DNA from 3 places in the Bradyrhizobium sp. CB1717 genome. Region 3 is predicted to be linked to each of the others. Evidence: riboswitches for the same ligand, from Rfam matches in the RefSeq annotation. Region 3 holds a riboswitch; each other region holds the start of a gene.
The links. A riboswitch is a leader RNA that binds a small molecule or an ion and turns the genes downstream of it on or off. The one in region 3 is predicted to bind cobalamin.

Region 1 (8,025 bases), 1.1 Mb from region 3:
GGGCAGGGGCGCCTCGGGCGGATCGACGAACCGCAGCGTGTAGGCGTGCCGAGGCTTGCTCGCGAATGGCGCGATGTGCTGGCGGCCAATGGCGAGAAAGACGCGCGCAGGCGTCTCGGGCAGCTCTGCGACGGCCGCGTTGACGTCGTCGACCTCGATCCAGTTGTCGCCTTGCGTCCTGTCCCATGGCATGCGTTCGAGCGCGATCAACGGCGTACCGGCTTCGGCGCACGCCGCAACCGCATTGCGGCTCATCTCGGCAGCGAAGGGATGCGTCGCGTCGATCACGTGCGTGATGCCTTCGCGGCGGATGTAATCGGCAAGCCCGCCGACGCCACCAAAGCCGCCGATGCGGGTCGGCAGCGGCTGGTCGGCCGGCGTGCGGGTGCGGCCGCCATAGGAGTAGACGGCTTCTATGCGCGCACGCGCGATTTCTGCAGCGAGCGAGCTCGCATCGGCCGTTCCGCCCAGAATGAGGGCGCGCGTCATGGCTGATCCCTGGCTGACTATCATTGGTATCGGCGAAGATGGCCTTGCCGGGCTGTCGGACGCAAGCCGAAAGGCGCTTGCGATGGCTGAAACCGTGTTCGGTGGTGAGCGCCATCTTGCACTTGCGGAGGTCGATAGCCGTGGTCGCCCGTGGCCGGTGCCGTTCGATGCCGATGTCGTGCTGAGCTGCCGCGGCAGGCCGACGGTGGTGCTCGCCTCCGGCGATCCGTTCTGGCATGGCGCCGGCGCAAGCATCGCCGAGAAGCTGCAGGCTGGCGAATGGATCGCGCACTCCGCGCCGTCGACCTTCTCGCTTGCGGCCGCGCGGCTGGGCTGGCGACTCGAATCCGCCGTCTGCCTCGGGCTTCACGCCGCGCCTTTCGAGCGCCTCGTGCCGCATCTGGCGCGAGGGGCTCACATCATCTGCCTCGTGCGCGATGGGAAGGCGGCGGGTGATCTTGCAAAATGGTTGAGCGAGCGCGGATGGGGGGCCTCGGCCTTCTGGATGCTCGCTGCGCTGGGCGGGCCGCGCGAGAGCATCAGGGAATATCGTGCCGACAGCTTTGCCGGCGATCTCACCGGAAACCTGGTTGTGGTCGCGCTTGAAGCGAAGGGAGCTCAGGGCATCCCCGGCAGCTCGGGACTTTCAGACGATCTCTTCATCCACGACGGCCAGATCACCAAGCGGCCTGTGCGCGCGCTGGCGCTTTCGGCGCTGGCGCCGCGTCCCGGCGAGCGGCTATGGGATATCGGCGCCGGATCGGGCTCGATCTCGGTGGAGTGGGCGCTGTGTGGTGGGACGGCGACTGCGGTCGAAGCGCGCGAGGATCGCGCCGCGAATATCCGCAAGAATGCGGCTGCGTTCGGACTGGCGCCTCGCATCACCATCGTTGAGGGGAAAGCGCCGGGAGCTCTCGCTGGGCTGGACGCGCCGGACGCCGTCTTCATCGGCGGCGGTCTCGACAAGGCGATGTTCGATGCGATCTGGTCGCATCTCGCTCCGGGGACACGCCTGGTTACGCATGCGGTGACGCTGGAGACGGAAGCGCTGCTCGGCGAATTGCATCAGCGTCATGGCGGCGAGTTGATGCGGGTCGAGATCGCACATGCCGCGCCGCTCGGCCGCTATCGGTCATGGGAGGCCGCTCGACCGGTGGTGCAGTGGAGTGCGGTCCGATGAAGGTCGCTGGGCTCGGGTTCAGAAAGGATGTCACACTGGCTTCGCTGCGCGAGGCGCTGCTGGCTGCCGGCGGCCCCGAAGGGCTCGTGGCGGTGGCAACTGTCAGCTACAAGGCCGACGCGGAGGCGCTGAAGCAGCTCGCACGTGAGTGCGGTGTGCCGATCAGGGCCGTTCCGGCCGAGACACTGGCCGGCATCGACACGCTCACGCAATCGAAGCTCATCGCAGAGAAGTTCGGCACGGGATCTCTTGCCGAAGCTGCGGCGCTCGCGGCGGCTGGCCCTCGCGCGAGATTGATTGCGTCGCTCGCGGTCTCGCAGGACCGCACGGCCACCGCCGCGATCGCGGAAGGAGATGGCCCATGACCGTGCATTTCATCGGCGCCGGGCCGGGCGCTCCCGATTTGCTGACGTTGCGCGGCCGCGACCTGATTGCGGCCTGTCCGGTCTGCCTCTATGCCGGCTCGCTGGTGCCCGAAGGCGTCCTGGCGCATTGCCCGCCCGGCGCGCACATCATCAACACGGCACCGATGTCGCTCGATGAGATCATCGCGGAGATTGTCGCCGCGCATGCGGGGGGCAAGGACGTCGCGCGGCTGCATTCCGGCGATCTCTCGATCTGGTCGGCGATGGGCGAGCAACTCCGCCGCCTGCGTGCGCTCGGCATTCCCTATACCGTCACGCCCGGCGTTCCTTCTTTCTCCGCCGCTGCGGCAGCACTTGAGGCCGAGCTGACTTTGCCCGGCCTGGCTCAGAGCGTGGTGCTGACGCGCACGCCGGGCCGCGCCAGCGCGATGCCGGAGGGCGAGAAGCTTGCCGCCTTCGCCGCCACCGGCGCGGTGCTCGCGATCCATCTCTCGATCCATCTGCTCGACCAGGTCGTCGCCGAGCTCACGCCGCATTACGGCACGGATTGCCCGGTCGCGATCGTCTGGCGCGCGAGCTGGCCGGATCAGCGCATCGTGCGCGCGACGCTGGCGACGCTTGATGCGGCCGTGGGCAGCGAGATGGAGCGCACCGCGCTGATCCTGATCGGCAAGACGCTTGGCGCTGCGGATTTCGACGAGAGCCGCCTCTATGCCGCCGACTACGACCGCCGCTATCGGCCGGTCGGCGCCGAGCCGCGCTTTCCGGAGGCGTCGTGATGGCGGCAGGCCTCGTCATCTCCGCACCTGCGTCGGGCGTCGGCAAGACCACGCTGACGCTGGCGCTCGCGCGCGCCTGGCGCAATCATGGCCTCAAGGTGCAATGCTTCAAGAGTGGCCCCGATTACATTGATCCCGCATTCCACGCTGCTGCCACGGGACGCGCCTCCGTCAACGTCGATAGCTGGGCGATGGACCGCGCGACGATCGACCATCTCGTCGCTCGCGGCACGGACGCCGACATTGTCCTCGCCGAAGGCTCGATGGGCCTTTTCGACGGCGTCGCCACGCGCGGCGTGTCCGGCACCGGCGCTTCGGCCGACATCGCGGAGATGCTGGGCTGGCCGGTGGTGCTGGTGATCGATCCCTCGGGGCAGGCGCAGACGGCGGCGGCGATCGCCGCGGGCCTTCGCGACTATCGCGCGGGCGTGCGCCTTGCCGGCGTCGTGCTCAATCGCGTTGCCAGCCCGCGCCACGAAGACCTCGTACGGCGTGCGCTGAACGATGCCGGCATCGCCGTGTTCGGTGCGCTCCCCCGTCATGCCGAGATCAGCCTGCCGAAACGCCATCTCGGTTTGGTGCAGGCGGAGGAGCAGGCCGAGATCGGCAAGCTGATCGACGAAGCCGCGCGCTTCGTCGCTGAGCATGTCGATCTCGACGCGGTGCTGGGATCGGCAGCCAGCTGGTCGCCGCAACCTTCGGCGAACGCCCTGAATGTGACGCCGCCCGGGCAGCGCATTGCGCTGGCCCGCGACGCGGCATTCTCCTTCGTCTATCCGCACATGCTGGAAGCCTGGCGCGCGGCGGGCGCCGAGATCTCGACATTCTCGCCGCTCGCCGACGAAGTGCCAGACGCGAACGCCGACGTCTGCTGGCTGCCCGGCGGGTATCCCGAGCTTCACGCGGGAAAGATCGCGGCCAATGCGCGCTTTCGCAGCGGCCTGCGCGCGTTCGTCGAGACGCGAACGGTGCACGGCGAGTGCGGAGGCTATATGGTCATGGGAAATGCTTTGACCGATGCCGACGGTGTCCGTCATGAGATGACGGGTCTGCTTGGCCTGGAGACCAGCTTTGCCAAGCGCCGCATGCATCTGGGCTATCGTCTCGCCACCCTTGCCGCACCCATGCCGGGGCACCAGGCGGGCGCACGCCTGCGCGGCCACGAATTCCACTATTCGACCATCCTCGCCCAGCCCGATACGCCGCTGGCGGTCGTGCATGATGCAACGGGCGCGGTCATCGCCGAGACCGGCTCGCAGCGCGGCCGTGCCACCGGCACATTCTTCCATCTGATCGCGGAGGACCGGTGAGCGGCTTTGTTTCCTTCGTCTCTGCTGGTCCCGGCGACCCCGAGCTCCTCACCGTGAAGGGCGCCACGCGGCTGCGCGAGGCCGACGTCGTGCTGTATGACGACCTGGCGTCCGGCGCGATCCTCGATCTCGCACGGCCCGGCGCCAATCTCGTTGCGGTGGGCAAGCGGGCGGGGCGCCCCTCGACCAAGCAGCACCACGTCAATCGCCTCCTGGTCGACTACGCCGCAACCGGTGCACGTGTGGTGCGGCTGAAGTCCGGCGATGCCGGCATTTTCGGCCGGCTCGAGGAGGAGATCGAGACGCTGCGCGAGGCCGGCATCGGCTACGAGATCGTTCCCGGCGTGACCTCGGCCTGCGTCGCCGCAGCGCAGGCGGGAATCCCGCTGACCCGACGCCACACCTCGCGCCGGGTGCAGTTCGTGACCGGGGCCGATGTCACCGGCGAGCTGCCGCCAAACCTGAACTGGGCGGCGCTGGCTGATCCTGAAGCGACCACCGTGGTCTATATGGGCCGGCGCACCTTTCCGGCGCTTGCCGCAAAATTGATCGCGCATGGCCTCGCCCCCGAGACACCGGCGCTGTTCGCCGAATCCCTCGGCCGACCCGACGAACGGCTGGTCCGCACCACGATTGCCGAGCTTGCCGAGCAGCTTGCACGGGGCGGGGCGGCTTCGACGGCCGCCGTGATCCTGTTCGGCGCGCTGGCGGGGGAATATCCGTCATGACCGCCGCTGCCGCCGTTCGCCCCTTGACGCCTGCAATGCGAAAGGGGCACACAGGACGGGCATGGTGCTCGACGCGGCGCAAAGCGCCGGAGCATAATCGGGAATGGGGATGGGCGGACCCAGTTGCGGCGCCCAAAACCCCAGCCGCCCCCGCGACTGTAAGCGGTGAGGGGCTCCGATCAGCCACTGGGCCGCAAGGTCCGGGAAGGCCGGAGAACCCCAGTGAACCGCGAGCCAGGAGACCGGCCGTGCATGTTTTGAGGCCAAGGCCGTCGGGTGTGACGGCAGGAAGGAACTGAGCCATGCATATCGAACCCGGAGTCGTGACGGGCGCCAAGCTCGTGTTGAGTTACGCAACCGGCATCGCCGCAGGCGGCGTTGCCTTGAAGCTCGCGGTCGAGACCGTGCGCGAGCAGGGCATCGGCTCGCTCGCCGTGCGCACCCTCGCGACCACCGTGCTCGTCTTCACCTTCTTCGAGATCCTGCCGCACTTCCCGGTCGGCGTTTCCGAGGTGCACTTCATCCTCGGCTCGACCTTGTTCCTGCTGTTCGGCGCGGCGCCCGCGGCCCTCGGCCTTGCATTTGGCCTGCTGCTCCAGGGCGTCTTCTTCGAGCCCGCTGACATCCCGCAATATGGCATGAACGTCACGACGCTGCTGGTGCCGCTGTTCGCGATCCAGGCGATCGCCACGCGGATCATTTCGCGCAACACCGCCTATGTCGACCTCAGGTATCGCCAGGCGCTGGCGCTCTCGACGACCTATCAGGCCGGCGTGATCGCCTGGGTGGCGTTCTGGGCGCTCTACGGCTCCGGCTTCGCCATGAGCAACCTCGCCAACATCGCGACGTTTGCGGCCTCCTACGCGCTCGTCATCGTGATCGAGCCGCTGGCCGATCTCGCCGTGCTGGCGCTGGCGAAGTCGCTGCGCGGCGTCACCGCGCCCGGCCTCGTCACCCCGCGCCTGCACAACGCGGCTTAAGAGACAAGGGGCGGCCGTCATGGCCGCCCCGTACGCCCGATGCTCACGCTCTCCCTGATAGGCATCGGTTGCGGTGATCCCGAGCAGCTCACGCGCGCCGCGATCCACGCCATCAACGCGGCCGATCTCGTCCTGATCCCGCGCAAGGGAAGCGCGAAATCCGATCTCGCCGATCTCAGGCGGACGATCTGCACTGACGTGCTTACCAACAAGACGACGCGCATTGCCGAGTTCGACCTTCCCGTGCGTGATGCGGCCGAGGCGGACTACCGCAAGGGCGTGGACGATTGGCACGACGCTGTGGCCGCCGCGTGGTCGCAGACCATCGCAAGCCATCTCGGCAGTGATGGAAAGGTCGCGCTGCTGATCTGGGGCGATCCTTCGCTCTATGATTCCTCGCTGCGCATCGCGCGGCGGCTCAATCCCTTGCCTGATATCGAGGTCGTGCCCGGCATCACCTCGATCCAGGCGCTGTGCGCGGCGCATGCGCTGCCGCTCAACGATATCGGTGAGCCTTTTCTGGTCACGACAGGACGTCGCTTGCGCGAAGGCGGTTGGCCGCAGGGCGTCGACACGGTGGCCGTGATGCTCGACGGCGGCACCGCATTCCAATCGCTCGATCCGGAAAGCTTGCACATCTGGTGGGGTGCGTATCTCGGCATGCCCGATCAGATCATCATGTCCGGTCGGCTCGCAGACGTGAGCTCGCGCATCGTCGCGACGCGACAGGAGGCGCGCGAGCGGCACGGCTGGATCATGGACAGCTACATTCTCAAGCGCAGGCCGTAAGCGAGGCAGCATGCTCCCCGACTGGGTCACTCAGAAATGCCCCGACATCTCCGCCGCCCATCGCGACGCGGCGATTGCACGGCAGGCGCAACTGACAAAACCGACCGGCGCGCTCGGCCGGCTCGAGCAGCTCGCGATCGAGCTTGCCGGCCTGCAAGCGACTGAGCAACCGCGTGCCGGGTGCGTGCCCATCATCATCTTCGCCGGCGATCACGGCATTGTCGCGCAGGGCGTGTCGGCCTATCCGCAAGGCGTCACCATCGCGATGATGGCGAACTTTGCCTCCGGCGGCGCCGCGATCTCGGTGCTGGCGCGCGAGCTCGGCTCAAACCTGGAAGTTGTTGACGCCGGCACGCTGGCGGAGGGGGCGACGCCTGGCATCGTCACCGACAAGCCGCGCAATGGCACGCGCGATTTCAGCGTCGAGGCTGCGCTCACGCCCACGGAGCTGGCCTTCGCCTTCGAAGCCGGCCAGCGCGCGGTCGCGCGTGCCGAGGCGAGCCAGCCTGATCTCCTGATCTTCGGCGAGATGGGCATCGGCAACACCACGACATCGGCGGCGATTGCCGCGAGCCTGCTCGCTGTCAGCGCCGAGGAGATCGCGGGCAGCGGCACCGGCGTCGATGCAGCCGGCCGCGCGCACAAGGCGCGCGTGATCGATGCGGCGATTGCGCGTCATGGCGTTGCGGGCGCGTCGCCCGAAAAGATCCTGTGCGCCGTCGGCGGGCTCGAGATCGCGGCGATCGCGGGCGCCATCATTGCGGCTGCGCAGCGCCGCATCCCCGTGTTGATCGACGGCTTCATCGTGTCGGTCGCGGCGCTGGCGGCCGTGCGGCTCAATCCGTCGTGCCAGCCATTCCTGCTGCCCTCGCATCAATCGGCGGAGCAGGGACATCGCCTCGTGCTGCGCGCTCTGAACGTGCAGCCGCTGATCAGCCTCGATCTCAGGCTCGGCGAGGGATCTGGTGCCGCCATCGCGCTGCCGCTGGTGCGGCTCGCCTGCGCGCTCCACAATGGCATGGCGACCTTTGCCCAAGCCAATGTGCCGGATCGGCCGGCTTAGCCTGGCCGCTGATTGACGGAGACGACGCGCCAGCCGGTCGCGAGCCGGTCGATCCGGGTCAGCGACAGCGGATCGATCACGAAGCGCAATGCCGCTTCCGGTGTGAGATCGAGCGCGATGCACAGCGCGGCCCGGATCGTGCCGGAATGCACGACGAGCGTTGCTGATCCGGCGCCGATCCGCGAGAGACCCAGCCGGACGCGCGCGACCTGATCCTCAAAGCTCTCGCCGCCCGGTGGTCTCAGGTGCGCGGGATCGCTCCAGAATTGTGCATAGGCCTCGCCGCCGCTCGCCGCGAGCTCGTCATGTCGCCGGCCGGCCCAGTCGCCGAAATCCTGCTCG
Region 2 (8,025 bases), 2.7 Mb from region 3:
GTTCAGGAGAGCCTCTCTGCCGCGGTGCGGCTGGGCGCGGCGAAACCCACCGACTTCACCCAGGTCATCGTCGACACCACGGTGCAGGAGAAGGCGATCGCATTCCCGACCGATGCTCGACTGATGCATCGGGCGCGCGAGAGGTTGGTGCGGAGCTGCGCCAATCCTACGTCCGCGTCGGCAAGATCGCACTGATCCGACATCAGCGCTACGCCCACGCCAAGCACTTCAATCGGGCGAACCGCGCCTTGCGCACGATTAGGACCATGCTGGGCCGCGTGATCCGCGATATTGGTCGCAAGATCGCGGATCGGCCGCAGCTGGAGGACGTCTTTGCGTTGCCGCTGTCGCTGGCCCGGCAGGTCCGCGAACAGCGGCAACGGCAGCGCGGCAAGAAAATCTATTCGTTGCACGCGCCGGAGGTCGAATGCATCGGTAAGGGAAAAGCTCACAAGCCCTACGAGTTCGGCGTGAAGGTGAGTGTCGCCACGCCCGTTGATCGCTGCAAGGGCGGCCAGTTTGTCGCCCATGTGAAAGCGTTGCCGGGCAATCCGTATGACGGACACACGCTCGCGACTGTCATTCCCGAGATCGAGGCCAGCGTCGGCGCTTGCCTGACCAGGATCGTTGCCGATGCTGGCTATCGCGGTCACAACGCGCCGAAAGACAAGATCTTCAAGGTCTATGTCGCCGGCCAGAAGCGTGGCGTGACCGCAGCAATCAAACGCGCCTTCCGACGCCGATCCGCGGTCGAACCGGTGATAGGCCATCTCAAGAATGAGCACCGGATGAACCGAAATCATCTCGCCGGCACCCGCGGCGACGCCCCCAACGCGGTCCTTGCCGCCGCGGGCTACAACTTCCGGCTTCTGATCCTCTGGCTCACGACTTTGTTTGTCCGGATCTGCTGCGCCTTCCTGTTCGCCGGCGCCTGGTCATCCCGTCAACAGACCTCATGATCAACGTTCTTCACGGTCGACTAATGATCCGACGCTGCTCATGCTGCGACCTCGCCGCCAACCAGCGCTAATGGCTTGCTATGCAATCCGGCGGGATGAGCTAGGTGGGTCGATGCGGGCGCCGCCATACTCACGTAGCTTGGACAGATCGCCATGAGGGACACGCCTAAAGACGGCGCGATGGGTTTCGGCTGGGATGGCCCGGCCTCGTTCATCCCAGCGGCGCGCGGGTGATGAACCAGGCGAACATCCCTGCGACCGCCTAGTCCAAACGTAGCCGAATGACGAGGTCGACTACGTTGAAGAAGCGCCGCGGGCACCGGATCGGATGCAGCTTCTGGCGATGGCAAGGGCCAGGTGGGTTTTGCCTGTGCCGGTGCCGCCAACCAGTACGACGTTGCGTTGTTGGGCGATGAAGCCGCCGCTTTGCGGGCCACAGCATCCGCTACCGGCCAGACACGCACTTTTGGCCATTCTCCGGATGCTCGGGCAACGCTTGCGCCCCAGTCAACTACCAACCTTGGGAATTGATGGAGAAGATGGTCACATGGCAATTCTCGTTAATACACCGTCAAGGAAGTCGATACGAAGCTGGGTTTAGAGAATGAAAAAAGTTCTGCTGGGCACGGTAGCCTTCATCGCACTAGCCGCTCCTGCCTCTGCCGCTGATCTGGCCGCGCGACCCTACGTCAAAGCGCCCCCGGCGGTCATTCCAATCTATGATTGGAGCGGCTTCTACATCGGCATTAACGGCGGCGGCGGCTCCGCGCATCAGTGCTGGGACCTGCTTAATGCCGGCGGCGTGATCGTCGCTCCGCCCGTCACCATGGGGTGCCATAATGCGACGGGAGGCACGGTCGGCGGTCAAATCGGCTATCGCTGGCAAATAGCGAACTCGATGTTCGGCCTGGAGGCGCAGGGCAACTGGGCCGATTTCAAGGGCTCCAACGCGAACCTCGCTCTTGCAGGCGTCCAGGACAACTCCAAGCTTGATGCATTCGGCCTGTTCACGGGACAAGTCGGCTATGCCTGGAATAACGTGCTGCTTTATGTGAAAGGTGGCGCGGCGGTTGTCCGCGACAAATACCGGGTCTCCGATTTTGCGACTGGGCTGACCATCGACAACGGCAGCGAAACCCGTTGGGGCGGCACAGTAGGAGCGGGCCTTGAATTTGGCTTCGCTCCGAACTGGTCCATCGGCGTTGAGTACGACCACCTGTTCATGGGGCATCGGGACGTAGACTTCTTCTTTTCAACAGGAATCGTAGGTGCTCCGGTGGGCGCTTTTGCAGGGACTGCCCGTATCGGTCAGGACGTCGATATCGGTTTGGTCCGCGTGAACTACCGCTGGGGTGGCCCGGTCGCCACGACATATTGATCTTCGCCAGAACGGAAGCGCTCCTTCACACGGGGGACGGGCAGCCGGATAATCTTGGCGCGCTGCTCGTATCTCAAGCTAGCAATCATTGATTTAGATCATTTCCAGAAACTACGTAAGGATCGGAATAGGCGGAGACGATGCGCTGGTCTCGCAGTCTTGGTTTTTCTTCCTCCTTCAGGTGAAGCACGAGGGCACATCGCAAAGACGCGCAACCATCCCTATGCTCAGGCGGTGATCGCCGCGGGCTGGATTACCTTGTTCTTCGGCTTTGCCCTCTGCCCACTCGCCTTCATCTGGGCCTATGTCGAGGTGCCGGCTCCTCGAAATACGGGAGCCTCGTGATGGGCGTCCCGATCATCAACACTTTCGTTGTGCGGCTGCTCTTGCTATTCCTCTTCAAGATCGTGCGGTTCAACGTATTCTGGAAGCTTTCGCCTTCCCTGGTCAGCCTGCCGGCCTTGCTCGGTCTCCTCATCCCGGGGCTCGGTCATCGTAGTGCGCAGCGCGGTCTCTGGGGCGGCTATGCCCAAACCCAATGCGACTTGTTGGTAGTGTTCTAACAGCCGCTACAGAAATATCATGAGAAGCGATAAACCATATACTTGGCCTGCTCGTCGTAGCTAGCAAGCTTCTCGTTCACTTGCGGGTCTTCCAGCGTCTGGAAGCTATTCCTCTCCCAGAACCTCGTTGAGCCGTTCACAGCAACCAGGGAAACGTTTGGAAGGTGCGCGCGCCTAGCGTGGCTAATCAGCTTGCGCACAACCTCGGACGCTGCGCCGCCAGACCGCGCCTCGGGCAATAGCGCGATATCGTGGATATAATATGTGGATGCGGCGTCGGGTACGGATTTTAGAAGGACATTGAGAGCGGGTGGCTTTTGAAGTGCCAAGGATGGATGAAATATAGCCAGCAGCACCAATCGCCTCGCGCTCAAGCACGAAGCATCCGGCGGGGTAAAGCCGAAGCCGCTCCGAGAATACGGCCTCATCCTCAGGGTAATTGAGGTGAACGCGATCTACGATCGCGTTCACAGATGGAAGATCTTCGCACTCCATTGCTCGCCAAGGCATGCAATGCACTTTCAGTGATTTATTAACCGCTGTTCACTAGCATCAAATGCTGGCGGGCAACAGTACACGCCCTGACGCTCGGCTGCTCAATCCGTGAGCGGAACAGACTCTAGTCCTTTTGCCCCGAGGTCGTATGCGCCGTATAGATGGGCCGATGCGGGGCCCTTGGGGAAAGAGGAGCAGAACTGCTCAAAGTCGCGGAAACCTTCATTGCCAATCCCGAGCCAAGCCCCTGCCAGGGGGGAGGAGTAGAGACTCGACGGGAAGCACCTACAGCGGACATCGCCGGGTGAAGGGATAGTCCAGACCACGAACGCCGGAAGGGTGACAGGCGACGCGATCGGATCATGAAGCGTTTCAAATCGTCCCGTCAGGCTCAACTTTTCTGTCAGTTCATGATCAGGTCGCGAACCTTTTCCACATCCTCTCTCTCGGAGCCGTCACTGCCGACTTCCGTCGTGCTTCGCGCGAGCGAGCCTTTGCGACTTGGCGCGATCTCCACGACAAGCGCTCGCCGAACCTCGACCTTGGGGCTGCTCCAATTCGTTAACTTGACGGTGCCGCCTTGACGAATCTCCGCGAGCGGCGCCTATATGTAGCCCGTCACGGTCTTCCATTCCCGCATCTCGTAGGATGGAAGCTAAGAGGGAACCCGGTGCGCCGGCAACGGCTATTCCGAGGCTGCCCCCGCAACTGTAAGCGGCGAGCGGTTGTCATCATGGTCACTGGCGCGACAGCGCTGGGAAGGCCGACAGCCGCAGCGACCCGCGAGCCAGGAGACCTGCCGCGACAGAACGAACGTCCTCGGGCGGGGTGCCCCGGTGGGTTGCTTGCAACTGGTGATATTTGCCCGGTCTCCTCGCAAGTCGTCCGCACGGCCCCCAGCCTCAAACATCGCGGGGTTGCCGATGTCGCCGTCTTACGATTTCGATCAGCATGGTCATCTCATCGAGATGCCGAGTGTGCGGCCGCTCCCAGCGCAGGCCAAGCCTACCACGCCTGAGCTGTGTCTTGTGCAGCCGCCGCCATCGCCGGCTCCGCTGCCAAGGCCCCTCGCGCCATCGCCAAGGCCGTCTGACCTCACGCTCGATCGGTCGCGCGACAACCTGCTGACGTCGTTCGGCAAGCTGACGCTGACCGACCGTTATCTGCTCGCCGGCGAAAGCCTCCAGGACATGTTCGCCCGGGTGTCTTGCGCCTTCGCGGACGATGTTGCGCATGCCCAACGTCTGTATGATGGGATGTCTCGACTGTGGTTCATGCCGGCCACACCGGTGCTCTCCAACGGCGGCACCCCGCGCGGCCTGCCGATCTCGTGCTTCCTTAACTCGGTGTCGGACTCGCTCGAAGGCATCGTCGGCATCTGGAACGAGAACGTCTGGCTTGCCTCCAACGGCGGCGGCATCGGCACCTACTGGGGGAATGTTCGCTCGATCGGCGAGAAAGTGAGGGGCGGCGTCACCTCGGGCATCATCCCGTTCATCCACGTCATGGACGGCCTGACGCTGGCGATCAGCCAGGGCTCGTTGCGGCGCGGCTCGGCGGCGGTCTATCTCGATATCCACCATCCCGAGATCGAGGAGTTCCTCGAGATCCGCAAGGCGTCCGGCGACTTCAACCGCAAGAGCCTCAACCTACATCACGGCATCAACGTCACCGACGAGTTCATGCGTGCCGTGGGTGCCGGCACCACGTTCGCTCTGCGCAGCCCGAAGACTAACGAGGTCGTCCGCGAGATCGATGCCCGCCAGCTGTGGCAACGTATCCTTGAGAACCGGCTGCAGACGGGCGAGCCTTATCTCTTGTTCATCGACACCGTGAACCGCGCGCTCCCCAAGCACCAGCGCGAGCTCGGCCTCAAGGTCTCGACCTCCAACCTGTGCAGCGAGATTACGCTGCCGACCGGCATCGATCATCGCGACGAGGAGCGCACCGCGGTGTGCTGCCTGTCGTCGCTCAACCTCGAGACCTGGGACCAGTGGAATAAGGAGCCCGGCTTCATCGAGGACGTCATGCGCCTCCTCGACAACGTGCTCACCCACTTCATCACAGTGGCGCCGGACGGCATGAAGCGTGCCCGCTACGCCGCCCTGCGCGAACGCTCCGTTGGCCTCGGCGTCATGGGCTTCCACTCGTTTCTCCAGGCCAAGGGCATTCCGATGGAGAGTGTCCTGGCCAAGTCGTTCAATCTGAACATGTTCCGAAAAATCCGTCGCGATGCCGACGCGGCATCCGTGGCGCTCGCTCGCGAGCGTGGCCCGTGCCCGGATGCCCTGGAACGCGGCGTGATGGCGCGCTTCAGCCACAAGATAGCGATCGCGCCGACCGCCTCGATAAGCATCATCTGCGGCGGCACCAGCGCCTGCACCGAGCCAATCCCGGCCAACATCTACACCCACAAGACGCTATCCGGCGCCATCTCGGTGCGTAATCCGCATCTCGCCAAGGTGCTGGCCGCCAAGGGCGCCGACACCTCGGCGACCTGGCAGTCGATCATCGCGCACGAGGGGTCGGTCGCCCATCTCGACATCCTGTCGGAGCACGAGAAAGCGATCCTTCGCACCGCCTTTGAGGTCGACCAGCGCTGGATCGTCGAGCTTGCCGCCGATCGCGCCCCATTCATTTGCCAGAGCCAGTCGATCAACCTCTATCTGCCGGCCGACGTCGATAAGTGGGACCTCCACATGCTGCACTGGACGGCATGGAAGCGTGGGGTGAAGAGCCTCTACTACTGCCGTTCAAAATCGATCTCGCGCGCGGCGTTCGCCGGCAAGATTGCCGAGGATGACACGGCAACGCCGGCGCCGCAGCGCACCGACTATGAGGAGTGCCTCGCATGTCAATGATCGATCTGTCGTCCGTCGATCCGCGCACGCTGATCGGCAAGGGGCGCGTCGGCCTCCTTGATTCGACCGGCAGCTATGACGTCGATCGCTACGCCTGGGCTTACGAGTTCTGGAAGCGCCAGCAGCAGACCCACTGGATGGGCGAAGAGGTGCCGCTCGGCACCGACCTCAAGGACTGGGCGTCGGACCGCGTCACCGCCAACGAGCGTGCGCTGCTTACCCAGATCTTCCGTTTTTTCACTCAGTCGGACATCGAGGTCGGCGACAACTATCTCAAGCGCTACATCCCGATCTTCCAGCCGCTCACCGTCCAGATGATGATGGCCGCTTTCACCAATATGGAGACGGTTCATATCGACGCCTATGCGCTGCTGCTCAAGACGCTTGGTATGCCCAAGACCGAGTTTGAGGCATTCCGCGGCTATGCGCAGATGCGCGCCAAGGCGGACTACATGCACGAATTCGGCGTCGACACCGTGGCCGATGTCGCCCGCACCCTGGCGATGTTCGGAGCCTTCACCGAAGGCATGGCCTTGTTCGCGAGCTTCGCCATGCTGCTCAACTTCCCGCGCCACAACAAGATGAACGGCATGGGACAGATCGTAAGCTGGTCAGTGCGCGACGAGAGTCTCCACTGCGAGGGCATCATCAAGCTATTTCACGAATGGCACCGCGAAACCGGCGCGGTGACGCGCTCCGTCCGCGACGACATTGTCGACGTCGCCAAGACCATGGTGAACCTGGAGGAGAACTTCGTCGAGCTCGCCTTCGGCCTTGGCAAGATCGAGGGCATGCTGCCTGAGCACATCCACGCCTACGTCCGCTACGTCGCCGACTGGCGACTGACCCAGCTCCGGATTGCCCCGGTCTTCGGCTTCTTCGAGGCGAAGGAGGGCGGGTTCACACAGCTCAAGGCGCATCCGCTGCCGTGGCTCGTCGAGATTCTCAATGGCGTCGAGCACGCCAATTTCTTCGAGCAGCGCGCCACGGAGTACTCCAAGGCGGCGAGCCGCGGCAGCTGGGACGGCGAAAACGGGGTGTGGGCGGCTTTCGGCCGTATCTAGCCCGTCTTTATTCATGAAGGGCCTGTGGGTGGCTAGCGAGTGTGGTGTAAGCCGCTGATGGGACGTGGGATTCGGTTGCTGAGACCAATTCTGCGCTGACATCATCGAGGCAACCACACCGGCCATGGTCGACGATACGATTCTGCCCTTCCTGTTTCCAGCGGTCAGGCGCAAGACGATCACAGCCGCCTTTGATGGTGGGCGGCTGTTTTCAGCGGCTATGATGTGGAGGGCTCCGCGACCCGAACCCGCTCGAATGCGACAGGGGACCAGAGGGACTTCTCGTTCCGCGGATTCATAGCCCCCGAAGGATCATTGAAATCCCTTGGCTGCGTCCAAAAGCGCCATCGATGCGGGGCAGGGGCCTTGCCGGCCCGGCTTAGATGTGTTCATGCGATGGCTGGAGACACCAGCTTGACCGGCGCGGCCTCGACCTCCTGCCAATCGCCGTGGCCGCTGCGATAGCGGTAAGGAGGCGGTTCCCGATCGCCAGTTCGGGACCAGGGTCATGCGCAGATCGACGTTGGGCAGAATCACCGGTCCAAGCCCGCCATGGTTCGGCCAGTGGATCGGCGGGTAACCGGTAAGGAGCACAAGAAGCAGTGTCGGCGCCGGCGGGAGCGTCGGCAGTTGGCTGTAATTGCCTTGCAGGGCGGTGGCGACATCGAGCGGCGGATTAACAGCTTGGGTGATGCTGCCGAAACC
Region 3 (8,025 bases):
AGGCCTCGATGGTTTCAGCGACGGCGATGACATTTCGCCGTCAATTCTTAGGAAAATATTGATCTCCGAAGAGAAATCTGGTCTCGCTTCCTCTGAGATCTGGACAAAGGCGCGACGGAGTTCAGCTCAACACCCGCTGCGTAAAATGAATCGGTATCGTTTTGCGCAAACCGCGCCAAACCCGGAGCCCTCTTTCGGAGAGTCAGCCGGGTGATCGTTGATGCCAATTGCATTGAGGCTTTTCGCATGTCTGCGCTGCACCATAATCGTTCGTGGTGCCATCGCCGCGTTCGTACAAGGACCGGATTGTCATGGCCCAGGCGGCGCGACTGGCGGCCGCTCTCTCGTAGTATGCTTCACCGCGATCACATGCGGAGAGTTATCCAGCAAGCCCGGCGTGAGGGCGTGCGTTTTGCGCCACGGAAATTTGGAGCGGCAACCTCCGCGGCTTCGTCGTATACGCACTGGGCGAGGGGTAAGCCGCCCCGTGTTCGGACGATCGCGAGTGCCATCCTGTGCGAAGCCTCAATCCACAACATGGTTGCCCCCGTTGCGGCACTCGGGCAGCTAGCTCTGGTGCGGTTTAGCCGACTCAAGCTACAAATCATTCTCAATGGCCTCACTACAGAATGGGAATGAAATGGCTGCCCCCCGGGAATTGCCAGTCTCTTCTTACGCGCTTGAAGTAGATGGCCGACTCAGAGCCGAATTCGCAACCAGAGACGGCGCCAGGGCAGGCGGAGCAGAACTAAAGAAGCGTTTTCCCACGCTTCAAATCCGGATCTATGACGCGCAGACGAATGCGCGCGAGGAAATCTAGCACCGACCCAGTTCGGTCCTCGATACCTGGCGCACGGCGCCGGGTTCCTCGCCGGGGTCGCTCGCCGGTGCTCAGGGGGCGTGCCGGGCGCTAACGCTTGCCCCATTACCGTCTTAACGCGCTTCGTCGCAGCACTCGATCTCGCGTGCCGCCTCGGCGTCGGCACGCTCACGCTCTTGCGGGTGCCAGTCAGTCGCGCGATGCGCGGCGCGCACGCCGGATCGGGCTTGGGCCCGAGGCATCTCCAGGCCCGGTCCCTTGAAGACTGGCATGGAGAGCTGGTTCCCTCGCGGATTGGTGTCCTCCCACTGCCTCGGGTGCCCCGGGGGCCAAATCTCGCCAGCTGGCACGTGCCGCTGCACTCGACTACTCGCAGAAGGAGGCGGTGGTAATCTTGCTGTCCGATTGTTTCCTGACGAGCTGAAAGCTGCGGGAAAATCTCGAGACTGTTGAAGGCGCAAACACCGACATTTTAGAGCTGATATGTCTTGCAGTTGTTCAGAGGCGTTGGCGGTAAAAGGAGCTACGGCGCGATCTTGCTCTGCGCGACCATTTTACCGAGGGCTTTCGTCGCCTTGCTCTTCCCGATCCTTTGGCTCTATGCGAGCGAACCAGGAGCCAGGAGGAAAGGCCGCGATACGCTTGGCAAAGGAGGATTGCGGCTTCCAATCTTGCCCTTCGCTCTTCTCGAAAGTGATGACCCCGTTGTGTGTAAAAAAACGGGGTCCTGCGATATCGCAGTTCACTAAAAGCAAAACGCGCCACAGATCACCTTTCTCGGTCGGTTTGTCATTCTGCTTCGGCAAGTAGTCCACTCCAACAGGTTCAACGATAGTGCAGCGGCCCTGCCGCAGAAGATCGCCGAGCCGGCCTTGCGTGGTCGTCACAAAGTTGAAATTGCTCGGATCATGCAAAAAGCGAAGATTTGCGTCCCTTTCGCCATCCTTGACTTCACTGGCGATCAACGAGAGCGCCAGGGCGCGCCAGCCCAATTCCATCGGCTTTGCATAGGTCGACGCAAGTTGAAAGGTTCCGTCGTGCGCGATCTTCCAGGTGATAACATTCTGTTCGCCTGATGTATCATCCCGGTGCCTAGTCCACGAAACGAACACATGGTCATCTTGATCAAGTTCAGCGAGGCCCCACATTCGAGGGACGAACTGTGCCACCTTCGAGACGTTGGAGACAATTTGTTCAATTGTCTCGCCGTCTTGCGCTCGCCACGTTGACTTGAATCGTTCGATAAGGGGGCTCTCGTTGGCGCGAACACTGTTGCTCGTCGGAGCCAACCCGGCCAGGTAGATCAGGCATTGACCAAGACAAAACCATAACGCGCGTCTTCCAGAGATTTTTCTCATAACTGTCGGCCTATCTGGTTTCATCCACACGTCGTTCTAAAGCGGGCAACCTTCAACCAGTATGCGCGAGCGCAAGAAGTTAGCGGCGACGCGACGGGGAGAGCGATGGTGTCCCGTGCGAGCAGGGCTCCCCTCTATGTCACGCGCCGCTAACTTCGCTGCCGGCGACAGCCTCAATTTGCTGTGCTGGACATGCCCAGAAGGAGAAGACTGGGTATGCCGAAGACTTGCATCCTTCGTGCCAGGTAATGGACTGCAATTCACACCGCTTTTGTGTTCTCTTTGTCGACTTTCCGACTGGCCCATGTCTCGATGTTTCCGTTCAGCGCTATCCAGCGCGGCTTATGCATCCTCGTCACGCGACCGTTTAGTTCGGTATCGTTGCCATCGGAAGCCGGGACTCGCAACAGATGCGTTCGGCTCGAGGCAGCAGTCCCGACTGCGCAAGCCGCATTTGTCCCTGCCACCGATCTGCCATGCGGCCCGCGGGCAGCTGCGATGGTCATTCCGATATGGCCGATTGAGAGCGCTTCTACATCATCTGAACCATAGAGATGCATGGTCATTCGCGTCGCAGATGTCGCAGCTCAGCTTGAGACATAATCTGAGAGGTTGACGGAAGACTTCTCTTGCCGATATTCCAAGCCGTCGAGGTTCTCCGGTTTCCACTTGCCGGAGCTAAGAGGGAAGCCGGTGACAATGCCGGCGCTGCCCCCGCAACTGTGAGCGGCAAGCCGCTGTCCAACGATGTCACTGAAGCCTGCGCGGCTTCGGGAAGGCCGGACAGAAGCGATGACCCGCGAGCCAGGAGACCTGCCCCGACAATATATTCGTCCACGGGCGGGGTGTCCCGGTGGTGCGCCAAGCAGCCGTCGCACCGCGCGACTTCCCCTGCCTGCGTCCGCCATGGCCTTTGCCCCCAACATGGGGTTAACGCTATGTCTCTTCTCTCCCTTCCGGTTGCTACGCTCGGAACGCCACGCATCGGTCCAAGGCGGGAGCTCAAGCTCGCTCTAGAAAGCTACTGGGCCGGAAAAAGCAGCGAACAGCAGTTGCTCGAGGACGCAGCTGGCTTGCGTGCCGCGAACTGGGCTCGACAGAAATCTATCGGCGTCACAGTCATTCCATCGAACGATTTCTCGCTGTATGATCAGGTGCTCGACACGAGTGTCATGGTTGGCGCCATCCCGGAGATCTACGCCTCGAAAGCCGAATCCGTTTCGCTCAAGACGTACTTCGCCATGGCCCGCGGATCACAATGCGACGATCGGGATGCGAATTGCGGTCACGGACCGCGCGGATTTGGCGCACCCGCGCAGGAGATGACTAAGTGGTTCGACACCAACTACCACTACATGGTCCCGGAGTTTCACAGGGGGCAGACTTTCAGGCTATGCTCTCGCAAGCCGATCGAGGAGTATGAGGAAGCCAAGGCCCTTGGCTTCCAAACCCGCCCTGTCCTGATCGGGCCGGTCACATTCCTAAAGCTCGGCAAGAGTCCCGATCCTGCGTTCCAGCCACTTTCACTACTGGATGAACTGATACAGGCCTATATCGAGGTTCTGCAGGAATTGGGCAAACGTGGGGCAAATTGGGTTCAGTTCGACGAGCCCTGCCTGGTTCTTGATCTGGATGAAAGGGGGCGGCAATCTTTGCGACATGCCTATGATCGGCTCGCCAAGGAGGTGCCGGCCATCAAGATCTTAGTTGCCAGCTATTTCGGCGACCTCGGGGACAATCTGAACACCGCGTTGAGCCTGCCAGTTGCCGGACTACACCTCGACCTAGTTCGAGCGCCACAGTTGTTGGACCAGATCAGCGCTGGCGGCCGAAGTGATCTCGTCATGTCGCTCGGTGTCGTCGACGGCCGGAATGTATGGCGGTCGAATTTGTCGTCGCTGCGCCAGCGGCTCGAACCCGCGATTGCGAAGCTCGGCAAGGACCGTGTACAGATTGCCCCATCCTGCTCGCTACTTCATGTGCCGGTCGATGTTGAACTCGAAACCGGGCTCGCTTCCGACGTCAAGAGCTGGCTTGCTTTCGCGGTCCAGAAGATGCGGGAGCTTGCGATCCTGGCGCGGGCACTCGCAGGCGACCAGAATGTTGCGCCAGCTCTTGCCGAGTCGGAATGTGCCGCGACTGTTCGCCGGACTTCGCCGAAAATCCGTGATGCCAATGTCGCTGTCCGGATGAAAGCGATCGATCAGACCATGCGTCGACGGGCGAGCCCATTTGCCCGTCGTGCCGAGATCCAAAGCAATCGTTTCGGACTACCGGCTTTTCCTACCACGACCATCGGATCGTTTCCGCAGACCACAGAGGTCCGGAATGCCCGTGCGGCGCATGCGCGAGGCGCGATAAGTGACGAGCAATACGACAGGTTCCTCAAGGAGGAGACTGCGCGCGCCGTACGTTGGCAGGAGGACATCGGTCTCGACGTCCTCGTGCACGGCGAGTTCGAGCGCAATGACATGGTGCAGTACTTCGGCGAGCACCTCGCCGGCTTCGCATTTACCAGGAACGGATGGGTGCAGTCGTACGGCTCGCGCTGCGTCAGGCCACCGATCCTGTTTGGCGATGTGGTGCGGCCGAAGCCTATCACCGTGGACTGGTGGCGCTACGCGCAATCACTAACGAGGAAGCCGATGAAGGCTATGTTGACCGGACCGGTGACGATCTTGAACTGGTCCTTCGTTCGCGATGATATTCCCAGAAGCGAGGTCTGCCGCCAGATTGCGCTCGCGATCCGAGACGAAGTCCGCGATCTCGAGAATGCTGGTGCGACAATGATCCAGATCGACGAAGCCGCACTGCGCGAAGGAATGCCGTTGCGTCGATCGGAGTGGACGGCCTATCTCGACTGGGCCGTGGATTGCTTCAGCATCTGCTCATCGGGTGTCGCCGACGAAACACAAATTCATACACATATGTGCTACTCGGAGTTCAACGACATCATCGGTGCGATCGCTGCAATGGACGCAGATGTCATCTCGATCGAGACGTCGCGTTCGAAAATGGAACTACTCGACGCGTTCAGGAACTACGAATATCCAAATCAGATCGGGCCGGGCGTGTACGACATCCACTCCCCACGCGTTCCCGAGGCGGGCGAAATGAAGGAACTGATGGCGTTGGCTCAGACCCGGCTCCAGGATTCGCAGCTCTGGGTCAATCCGGACTGCGGCCTGAAGACGCGCAAATGGGAGGAAGTGCGGCCGGCGCTAGCGAACATGGTCGCTGCCGCCCGCCAACTGCGCGCTGCATTCGATCTGCAAGGCCGTTGATCCGGGCTTGGGTCGCTTCTCGACAAAGCGGATCCTCTTGCGGTCATTTGCGCTGTCGATGATCGATGGAGCCTTGGGAATACAAAAAAAGCCCGGCCCCGCTTAGCGGGCCGGGCGAAAGTCTGGGAGGAGCGACGCTGACGCATCGCGCGGACTTCCATCGGCAGAGAGAGGTCAACCGCCGGTTCGATCACGGCAAGGACATTCGCCGAAAATCTGAGCTCAGTTGAAGCACAAGCTCAGCGGAGCTCAATTATGCCGTGGTATGCGACCGTTAGCCTGAGGTTTATAAAGTTACACCAAGGTTTGTCGCTCAAGAGCACGTCGGCAACGATTACGACGGCGACGAGGGACGGTGATGCCGGGCGGTCACCGCAGCGACGAGCCGCAAACTCGGTGCGCTTTCCTGCTTGGAAACCTTATGCTCGATCAGCGCGACGATACGAAAAACCCGGCTCCAAGGATCTTGCAAGCGTAGACAATGCATGAGCGGTTGCTATTGATTGAACCCTGCTTAAGGTAGTCCTTGGTCGACCAGTCCCACCCGATAGTCGGGTTTCGTCTTGGGCCTCTGTTTGAGAGTCTATGAGCGAACCACGCGGAGGATGTCACGAGCTTGAAGATGGCACTGGTGCCGACAGGGTGCTCCTCAGCCGTGAGCGTGGTCCTGCCCTCAGCACAGGCCAGTTGAATGATGGCGATCTCCGATCCGACACGACTCGGCGCAGAGTTAGACCTGACGTCGTCCAGCGCCTTGCCGTTCGTGCTAAACGTACCCGGGCGAGCAGTGCCTGGCAATTGGCGTGCTGTGGGTCGAACCGGCCGCGGTCGGATCATTCAGAGCGTGCCAGGCTGGCAAAGAGTGGGAGTGCTTCGCCCCACCCGCGCGGCGGAAATCGTCCGTCGTTGTGGGGCGGCGGACATGAGAGGCATCCGTTTCGCGATGTCACTGCGCAACTGCCAGACCTGCGACATCACATTGTGGAACGTGCCGGAACCAGGGCTCAGGAAGGCTCAGCCATGCCGTTGGCACCGGAAGCGATCATCGTGCGCAGAAAGCCATTTTGGCGGTGCAGCAGGCTACGTGCCCGCGAACACCCCATTTTCATTTCGACATGATGAGCATGAGGTCTAATTCCTGCTGTAAGACGGCGCCGATCAATACGGCCCCTACGTCTCGGCGCCGTGTCACGGGTTGCCGGCCTTGGCGGACGAAAACGCGACCGAGCTCCGTTCGGCCTCAGCTTCTTGCTCCAATTGCAGAATATGCGCTCTTAGCGCGTCGGAAGTGGCTGCCGCTGTCTCGCTGAACAGGGGATCTCCATCATCGGTGACGGCGGAAGCGATTTGGGTCCATTCCTGTGCCGAGAGAGCCTTCAGTGCGGCCGGAAAGAAATCTCGTTCTTCCCACATCATGTGGCGCCGCTCGCGTACTATAAAGTCGCGTATGATATCGCCGACGTCTTGCCGAAAGAGTTCACGATCCGCGAGGATGGCGTCAATAGCTCGCGCGAAGTGGTGCAAACGGTCGACCACTTCCTGGTGTTCAAGCGCGAGATCGCCGACGATTGCAGCTGCATCCGGATCGCGAGCCTTGAGCTTGAAAAAAATCAAGTCTTCTTGTGGATGATGGTACAGCTCGGGGTAAACCTCGAAATAGCTGATAATCGCGCGAATGACCTCATAATCGGGACGAACCCCTCTCTCAAAAATCTCCAATTCGCGTTGAAGAGCGGCCAGAAGCAGCTCAATGTTGCGATGCTCTCGAAGCAAAAGGTCGATGATCATTCCGGTGCTCCTGGAGGCACAATGTAGGCCGGAAGCGTTTCTGCCACTTACAAGATCGCCCAAGCCGAATTCGGTGTCCTTCGCTACGCCGCAATTTTCTGCGCTGTTCGACGCAAAAACGCAGCGCGCTTTGAATTTGAGCTGACGTAAATCAACTTAGCCGAAGTGTTGAGGTTGCCCGCGCAAGACGCTGGTCGGATAACGGCTGGTATCGGTAAATTTGCGGGCTGGGCGTGCATGGCGGACCCTATTTTGCGGACATCGATGGGACGCAGATTGGCTGCTCCTGACGAACTCGAAAATTTGGATGTTTTCCCTAGGTAGAAGTCCTTAAGTATTTACCCGTCAGTGCCATGAGCAGGGCGGTCTTGAATGGGGGCGGCGGGATCCCTTTTGCTCAAACATGGCCAAACCGGATTAGAAAGCTGCATGCTGGCTTCCTCGGCCGCGTCCATGGAAGCAGTCGGAAGCGCACGGCCGCACCCGTGAAGAGCTCCAGCCAGCCGAAAAGTTGTCGTCCACCGCCACTTTCGGCTTGCCGCGGGAAGTCTTGTTCGGGCGCCTTGGCTCTGATCCCCGTCAGCATCGGTCGGCCGCGGAGGTGACCAGGCAGATATTGACGGCATCCCGATCGATGTACGCTGACCGACGTGGTCGACGCGCTCGATGATCATGCGATACGCTGTCGTAGCCCCCGTTCTCCGGGGTGACAGACCTGCTGTATATCGGAGCACAAATGTGGGCCGACGTAATTGATCTGCTTCATGTGCGGTCG

Region 1: another riboswitch for cobalamin. It lies ahead of QA649_RS30555 (energy-coupling factor ABC transporter permease); the one in region 3 lies ahead of metE (5-methyltetrahydropteroyltriglutamate--homocysteine S-methyltransferase).
Region 2: another riboswitch for cobalamin. It lies ahead of QA649_RS05110 (ribonucleoside-diphosphate reductase subunit alpha); the one in region 3 lies ahead of metE (5-methyltetrahydropteroyltriglutamate--homocysteine S-methyltransferase).

The regions. Positions count from the first base shown of each region.
Region 1 covers NZ_CP121666.1:6,522,373-6,530,397, reverse strand. The annotation lists gene QA649_RS30585 (cobalt-precorrin-6A reductase) at 1-489, opposite strand, end outside; gene cbiT (precorrin-6Y C5,15-methyltransferase (decarboxylating) subunit CbiT) at 488-1,669, shown strand; gene QA649_RS30575 (cobalamin biosynthesis protein) at 1,666-2,034, shown strand; gene cobM (precorrin-4 C(11)-methyltransferase) at 2,031-2,813, shown strand; gene QA649_RS30565 (cobyrinate a,c-diamide synthase) at 2,813-4,123, shown strand; gene cobA (uroporphyrinogen-III C-methyltransferase) at 4,120-4,851, shown strand; cobalamin riboswitch at 4,897-5,117, shown strand; gene QA649_RS30555 (energy-coupling factor ABC transporter permease) at 5,154-5,831, shown strand; gene cobF (precorrin-6A synthase (deacetylating)) at 5,871-6,620, shown strand; gene cobT (nicotinate-nucleotide--dimethylbenzimidazole phosphoribosyltransferase) at 6,631-7,683, shown strand; gene QA649_RS30540 (histidine phosphatase family protein) at 7,680-8,025, opposite strand, start outside.
Region 2 covers NZ_CP121666.1:1,078,493-1,086,517, forward strand. The annotation lists partial or broken gene QA649_RS05075 (IS5 family transposase) at 1-959, shown strand, start outside; partial or broken gene QA649_RS05080 (ATP-binding protein) at 1,234-1,382, opposite strand; gene QA649_RS05085 (outer membrane beta-barrel protein) at 1,564-2,337, shown strand; gene QA649_RS05090 (DUF3302 domain-containing protein) at 2,497-2,682, shown strand; gene QA649_RS05095 (hypothetical protein) at 2,682-2,900, shown strand; gene QA649_RS05100 (GNAT family N-acetyltransferase) at 2,918-3,256, opposite strand; partial or broken gene QA649_RS05105 (hypothetical protein) at 3,740-3,960, shown strand; cobalamin riboswitch at 4,000-4,214, shown strand; gene QA649_RS05110 (ribonucleoside-diphosphate reductase subunit alpha) at 4,319-6,256, shown strand; gene QA649_RS05115 (ribonucleotide-diphosphate reductase subunit beta) at 6,247-7,320, shown strand; gene QA649_RS05120 (DUF1842 domain-containing protein) at 7,633-8,025, opposite strand, start outside.
Region 3 covers NZ_CP121666.1:7,605,516-7,613,540, reverse strand. The annotation lists gene QA649_RS35555 (nodulate formation efficiency C protein) at 1,375-2,202, opposite strand; cobalamin riboswitch at 2,813-3,014, shown strand; gene metE (5-methyltetrahydropteroyltriglutamate--homocysteine S-methyltransferase) at 3,117-5,462, shown strand; gene QA649_RS35545 (hemerythrin domain-containing protein) at 6,651-7,250, opposite strand.